DNA from 2 places in the Rhodococcus sp. 077-4 genome. Region 2 is predicted to be linked to the other one. Evidence: predicted binding sites of a transcription regulator. Region 2 holds the regulator's gene; the other holds the start of a gene.

Region 1 (3,413 bases), on a different contig from region 2:
ACATGCCACCGAAATCGCTGTCCACCTGATTGCCCTGCAGCGCAGAGTGATTCAGAACGGATCGTGCTGAATGTGCTCCAATGGCGTCCCCACCTTGCGGAGGGCGTAGACCGTCGTGCGAACCATCGACGGCGACCCGCAGATCTGAATCTGTCGATCGGCCCATGAGCCGAATCGGGTCACCACCTTGCCCACCGCACCGTGCAGACGGTGGTGCATGCCCCACGGAAGCTCGCGCGGCTGACCGGAATACCACCACGGGTTCTCGAGTTCCTCGGTCACCGGAACGACCGTGAGCCACGGGTTCGACAGCGACAACTGCCAGAGGGTGTCCAAATCGTAGAGGTCGCAGGGATACGTCCCGCTGACGAACAGATGCACTCGCGGATTGTTGCTGCGCTGCGCCATCTCCATGACCTGTGCCCGCAGTGGGGCCAATCCGGTGCCTCCAGCGATCATCAGCACGTCCTCGCGAATTGCGCGATCGACATGCATTCCGCCCAGCGGCGGACTGATGGACCAGCGATCACCGACCGCGGTCTCGGTCACCATCGCCGGCGACACCCAGCCCCCGGAGACGCGTCGAACATGGAACTCGATCTCCCCGTATGGGTTGCTCGGGATGGCCGGGGACAGATATCGCCACAGCTTGGGTCGCTGCGGAATCTGCACGCTGACGTACTGCCCGGGAAAGTACGGGATCTCGCCGTCGGTCTTGAGTCGCACCACCGCGAGATCGTCGAGAACCCGCTGATGTTCGACGACGGTGGCGCTCCAGAACGGCGGTAGTTCGTCGTTGTCCGCTGCGGTGGCCATTGCATCGCTGACCACCGTGAGAGCGTCGGTCCAGGCCTTCTCGACCTCGTCGGTCCACACCTCGTTACCGGCGAAGGCCCGGAACGCGCTGATCAAAGCCGAGCTACCTGCGCGGAAGTGTGCGCCCGAGATTCCGTGCTTGCGGTGGTCCCGGCCGAGTTGCTCGAGGAACGGCTCGACGCGGTCGGTGTCGTCGAGATGCTCGAAGACGTAGCCGAGTGCCAGGACGAAGTGCTCGCGCAACGCGTCCATCGACGCGGGGAACAGGGCGCGGAAGTCCGGATACTCGGCGAAGAGGTGGGCGTAGAAAGACCTGGACAGCCGTGCCGGACCGAATTCGGCGGCCACGACAGACTTGAATCCGGTGCGAACCAGGGAGATCGTGCGTGCGTCGAGCATCGATCCACCTCCGCCCACCGATTGCCCCCACCGTTCACTGCTGTCGACCGTCACCAAAGTAGACCGATCGAGGGTATCGCGCACGTGGGGCTTCGCCCCCGTGCGCGTTTTGCGTACTTCTGGCTACGCAAAACGCGCACGACGAAATCAGGGTTGAGCGGAACAGACTCAACTTGTCTATGGTTGTACCCAGCGACAAGCAAGAACCGATCCGAGAAAGAAGGTGACCGGTGGACAGTTTCACTCCCACCACGAAGTCGCAGGCAGCACTGTCGTCTGCTCTGCAGGCCGCATCCGCGGCCGGCAACCCGGATATCCGTCCGGCACATTTGTTGGTGGCGTTGCTCGATCAGACCGACGGCATCGCCACACCCTTGCTGAAGGCCGTCGGCGTCGACCCAGCAACGGTGCGTCGAGAAGCGCAGAACCTGGTCGACCGCCTGCCCTCGGCATCCGGCTCGACCACCACTCCGCAACTCGGCCGTGAAACCCTCGCCGCGATCACAACAGCACAGCACCTGGCCACCGAACTTGACGACGAGTTCGTCTCCACCGAACACATCATGGTGGGCCTGGCGACAGGAAGCGACGACGTCGCCAAGCTGTTGAGCGGCCACGGAGCCGGACCCAACGAGCTGCGCGACGCCTTCCAGGCCGTTCGTGGCAGCGCCCGGGTCACCAGCGCAGATCCCGAGAACACCTACCAGGCGTTGGAGAAGTACAGCACCGACCTGACCGCGCTGGCCCGAGAGGGCAAGCTCGATCCCGTCATCGGCCGCGACACCGAGATCAGGCGCGTCGTGCAGGTTCTGTCGCGACGCACCAAGAACAACCCGGTGCTCATCGGCGAACCCGGCGTCGGCAAGACGGCCATCGTCGAAGGGCTTGCGCAGCGCGTCATCGCTGGCGATGTTCCCGAGAGCCTGCGGGGGAAGACCGTCGTCTCCCTCGACCTCGGTTCGATGGTCGCGGGCGCGAAGTTCCGTGGTGAATTCGAGGAGCGGCTCAAGGCCGTACTCGACGACATCAAGAACTCCGCGGGCCAGGTCATCACGTTCATCGACGAGCTGCACACGATTGTCGGAGCAGGTGCAACCGGTGAATCGGCGATGGACGCGGGCAACATGATCAAGCCGATGCTCGCCCGCGGCGAACTGCGACTCGTCGGTGCGACGACTCTCGAGGAGTACCGCAAGTACATCGAGAAGGACGCCGCCCTCGAACGCCGCTTCCAGCAGGTCTACGTCGGTGAGCCGTCGGTCGAGGACACCGTCGGCATCCTGCGCGGACTCAAGGAACGCTACGAGGTGCACCACGGCGTCCGGATCACGGACTCTGCTCTGGTCGCCGCGGCAACCCTGAGTGACCGGTACATCACGGCCCGGTTCCTGCCCGACAAGGCGATCGACCTCGTCGACGAGGCTGCATCGCGTCTGCGTATGGAGATCGACTCGCGCCCCGTCGAGATCGACGAGGTCGAACGCGCCGTGCGTCGCCTCGAGATCGAGGAGATGGCCCTGGCGAAGGAGACCGACGACGCGTCGAAGGCCCGGCTCGACAAGCTTCGCCAGGAACTGGCCGATCTACAGGAGAAGCTGGCCGGACTGAGCACGCGCTGGCAGAACGAGAAGAACGCCATCGACTCGGTGCGGGTACTGAAGGAGGAGCTCGAGAACCTGCGCGGTGAGTCCGACCGCGCCGAACGCGACGGCGATCTGGGCAAGGCCGCAGAGCTTCGCTACGGACGCATCCCGACTCTGGAAAAGGAGCTCGCCGCCAAGACGGAGGCCTCACCCGCCCAGGGCGACGTGATGCTCAAGGAAGAGGTGGGCCCGGACGACGTCGCCGACGTCGTTGCAGCCTGGACCGGAATTCCCGCGGGCCGAATGCTCGAGGGCGAAACCGCCAAACTGCTCCGCATGGAAGACGAACTGGGTAAGCGAGTCGTCGGGCAGAAGGACGCAGTACAAGCGGTGTCCGACGCCGTCCGACGCTCCCGCGCCGGGGTGGCCGACCCAAACCGTCCGACGGGCTCGTTCCTGTTCCTCGGACCCACCGGTGTCGGCAAGACCGAGCTGGCAAAAGCGTTGGCGGAGTTCCTCTTCGACGACGAACGCGCGATGGTGCGCATCGACATGAGCGAGTACAGCGAGAAGCACGCTGTCGCCAGGCTCGTCGGTGCACCTCCGGGCTACGTC
Region 2 (3,413 bases):
GCTCCCCAGCCCGGCTCGGTGGACGAAGGGACCGACTCGGTCGTCGACGACGGCGAGGTAGTGGAGGATCCGCGCGACACGCAGGTTGCAGAGCTCACCGCAGATCTGCAGCGTGTCTCGGCGGAGTACGCCAACTACCGGCGTCGCACCGACCGGGAGAAGCAGACCGGAGCGGAGAACGCGAAGGCGTCCGTCGTCTCGCAGCTGCTTCCGGTTCTCGACGATCTCGAGCGAGCTCGCCAGCACGGCGACCTCGAAACCGGCCCGCTCAAGGCTGTGGCAGACAAGTTGTCAGGGGTGTTCTCGAACATCGGCCTGACCACTTTCGGAGCCGAGGGCGACGCCTTCGACCCGGCCATCCACGAGGCCGTCTCCCATGAGGGAGACGGCAGCAGCCCCGTTGTCGGGACGCTGATGCGCAAGGGCTACATGCTCGGCGAGCGCGTCCTGCGTACCGCGATGGTCGGTGTCGTCGATGATGCAGCACAGGAATCGGATGCACCTGCGTCCGACGAGCAGTAAACAGAAATAGCGCGAGAGGAGGAAACGCCCGGTGAGCCAGCGGGAGTGGATCGAGAAGGACTTCTACAAGGAGCTGGGCGTTTCCTCCAGCGCGACTGCAGAAGAGATCAAGAAGGCGTACCGAAAGTTGGCGCGGGACAACCATCCCGACGCCAATCCCGGTAACGCCTCGGCCGAGAACAAGTTCAAGGCGGTCAGTGAGGCGCATGCCGTCCTCGCGGACCCGGCCAAGCGCAAGGAATACGACGAGGCCCGACGGCTCTTCGCCTCGGGCGGCTTCGGTAGCCGCGGCGGCGGTGGATTCTCGCCCGGCGCAGGTGGATTCGGCGGCGGTGGACAGACTTTCGACGTCGGCGACATCTTCGGTCAGGGCGGCGGCGACGGTGGAATCGGCGACCTCTTCGGTGGCCTGTTCAACCGCGGCGGTGCGCAGCAGCGTCCGCAGAGCAACCGGCCCCGACGCGGCAGCGACGTCGAAACCGAGACCTCGCTGCAGTTCCGTGAAGCGGCGCAGGGCGTGACGGTCCCCCTGAAGTTGACCAGTCCGTCCTCGTGCACCACCTGCCACGGCAGCGGCGCGAAGCCAGGAACCAGCCCGCGCGTGTGCCCCAAGTGCAACGGCCAAGGCGTCGTCAACAGAAACCAAGGCGCGTTCGGCTTCAGCGAGCCGTGCGACGACTGCCGCGGCACCGGATCCATCATCGACGACCCGTGCGTCGACTGCCGCGGAACCGGAGTGCAGAACCGCACCCGCACCATCACCGTGCGCGTCCCGGCCGGCATCAGCGACGGTCAGAAGGTACGACTCGCCGGTCAAGGTGAAGCCGGACTGCGCGGAGCACCGTCCGGCGATCTGTTCGTGACGGTACGGGTCAAGCCCGACAAGGTGTTCGGCCGCTCGGGCGACGACCTGACGGTGACCGTTCCGGTGAGCTACGGCGAACTGGTGCTCGGTGCCACGCTGTCGGTACCCACACTCGAAGGCCGCGTCGGAGTGAAGGTTCCGCCCGGGACCGTCGACGGGCGAGTGCTGCGCGTGCGTGGACGCGGCATCCCGAAGAAGTCCGGTACCGGTGATCTGATGGTGACCGTCAAAGTTGCCGTCCCGCAGAAACTGGACGATGCTGCTACCGACGCTCTGAAGAACTATCTGGAAGCCGAGAAGGCCAGCGGATTCGACCCGCGGGCCGGGTGGGCAGGTGTGTGATGTCGGTCCCTCCCGAGGGAGGATCTGCGAAAGCCGGTGACGGACAAGCTGATCCCGACGCGCAGGTCTTCGTGATCTCCGTCGCGGCTCAGCTTGCGGGAATGCACGCGCAGACGCTGCGTACCTACGACCGGCTCGGATTGGTCACCCCGCTTCGCACCACCGGAGGCGGTCGACGCTACTCGGCGCGTGACGTTGCGCTGCTTCGTGAGGTACAGCGACTCTCGCAGGACGAGGGCGTCAACCTCGCGGGCATCAAGCGCATCATCGAACTCACCAATCAGGTCGAGGCACTGCAGGCTCGGATTTCAGAGCTGGCTCAGGATTTGGCCAACGTTCACGCCAGCTATCGCCGCGACCTGGTGCCGATCCAACGCAATGCCCTGGTGGTCTGGAAGCCGCGCCACCAGCGCTAGGTCTCGGTTCTCCCGCTCACCTCCCGCAAACGCGCGCGCATTTGTCAGGTGCGCGCGTTCTCGCCGGTCATTCGGTCACTATTCCGCGCGCGTTCAGCAAACGCGCGCGCGTTTGCAGCGCCGGGTAGCGCTGCGGTGGCGAACCTGCGCCGGGCTGGGCCACCAGGGTCGAGTCGGGCCGGCAGTGCTCAGCTGCGGGTCTCTCCCGCTCACCTCCCGCAAACGCGCGCGCATTTGTCAGGTGCGCGCAGACTCGCCGGCGATTGGGTCACTGTTCCGCGCGCGTTCAGCAAACGCGCGCGCGTTTGCGGCCTCGACCGGGGCCACGGTGGCGAACCGCGCGCGCGTTTGCGGCGTCGGGCCGGGCGAACCTCGCGCGCGTTTGCGAGACACCTGGCACCGGCCCCTATTCTGGTCCGCATGCAGGCGTGGAATTCGACAGTCGTTCAGTACCATCGCCTCCGGAACGACCTCGCGGTGATCAGGCTCGAGGGCGACGCGGTGCCGTTCCAGGCAGGCCAGTCGGTGGCGGTCACGGTTCCCCAGAACGCTTCGCTGACGCGGCGATACTCACCCGCGCTGCCGCCTTCCCGAGACGGCAAGCTCGAGTTCCATGTTCGAGCCGTTCCGGCGGGCTGGGTGAGTGGCTCGATCGTCAACGAGACGCGGCCCGGCGATGTGTGGCAGATCAGTGATCCGCGGGGCGAGCTGCATGTCGACGATTCGGGTCGCGACGTCGTGATGATTGCAGGCGGTACCGGCCTTGCCCCACTGCGCGCGATTCTGCTGGATCTCACGCGCCGGGAGCAGCCGCCGAACGTGACGCTGTTCGTCGGCGGTAAATCGCCTCGCGACCTGTATGCAGGCGACATGCTGTGGTTGATGGCGGCCGAGCTGCCGTGGCTGACGGTGGTACCCGTCGTCGACCAGTTGCACGAGCCGTGGGCGTCGGATCGATGGAACGACCGCATCCATGCCGAAATCGGTTCGAGCACAAACTTTTTCGAGCCCGAGCATTGCTGGGAGGGCAGTGTGGCAGACGTCGTCGCCATGCAGGGGCCCTTCCTGGATCGGCAGATCCTGGTCTGCGGGTCACCGGGAATGGAGGCGGCGACCGTACGCGCGCTCGTCGAGATCGGCACCCCCCTCGACGCCATCAGGCGCTGAAGGCCCCAAGATCAGGGCAGCTGCAGAATCCGGCGAAGATGCGCCAGATCCTCGGGCGGTAGCGTCGTGAATTCCGGTGGAGGAGCGTCGGCGATCGCGCG

What was found. The regulator HspR, encoded in region 2, represses chaperone genes until heat shock. The targets are predictions, from matches to a motif close to ANNTGAGTNNNNNNNACTCANNT.
Region 1: a site for HspR is predicted at 1,367-1,389, ahead of clpB (ATP-dependent chaperone ClpB). Genes of this name have one in related genera too.

Annotation. Positions count from the first base shown of each region.
Region 1 covers NZ_JAJPWC010000001.1:1,259,821-1,263,233, forward strand. Annotated here, with positions in the region: gene ACNEOT_RS06125 (hypothetical protein) at 1-29, shown strand, start outside; gene ACNEOT_RS06130 (globin domain-containing protein) at 52-1,215, opposite strand; gene clpB (ATP-dependent chaperone ClpB) at 1,446-3,413, shown strand, end outside.
Region 2 covers NZ_JAJPWC010000003.1:428,895-432,307, reverse strand. Annotated here, with positions in the region: gene grpE (nucleotide exchange factor GrpE) at 1-522, shown strand, start outside; gene dnaJ (molecular chaperone DnaJ) at 554-1,729, shown strand; gene ACNEOT_RS18420 (heat shock protein transcriptional repressor HspR) at 1,729-2,145, shown strand; gene ACNEOT_RS18415 (FAD-binding oxidoreductase) at 2,566-3,312, shown strand; gene ACNEOT_RS18410 (MarR family winged helix-turn-helix transcriptional regulator) at 3,324-3,413, opposite strand, start outside.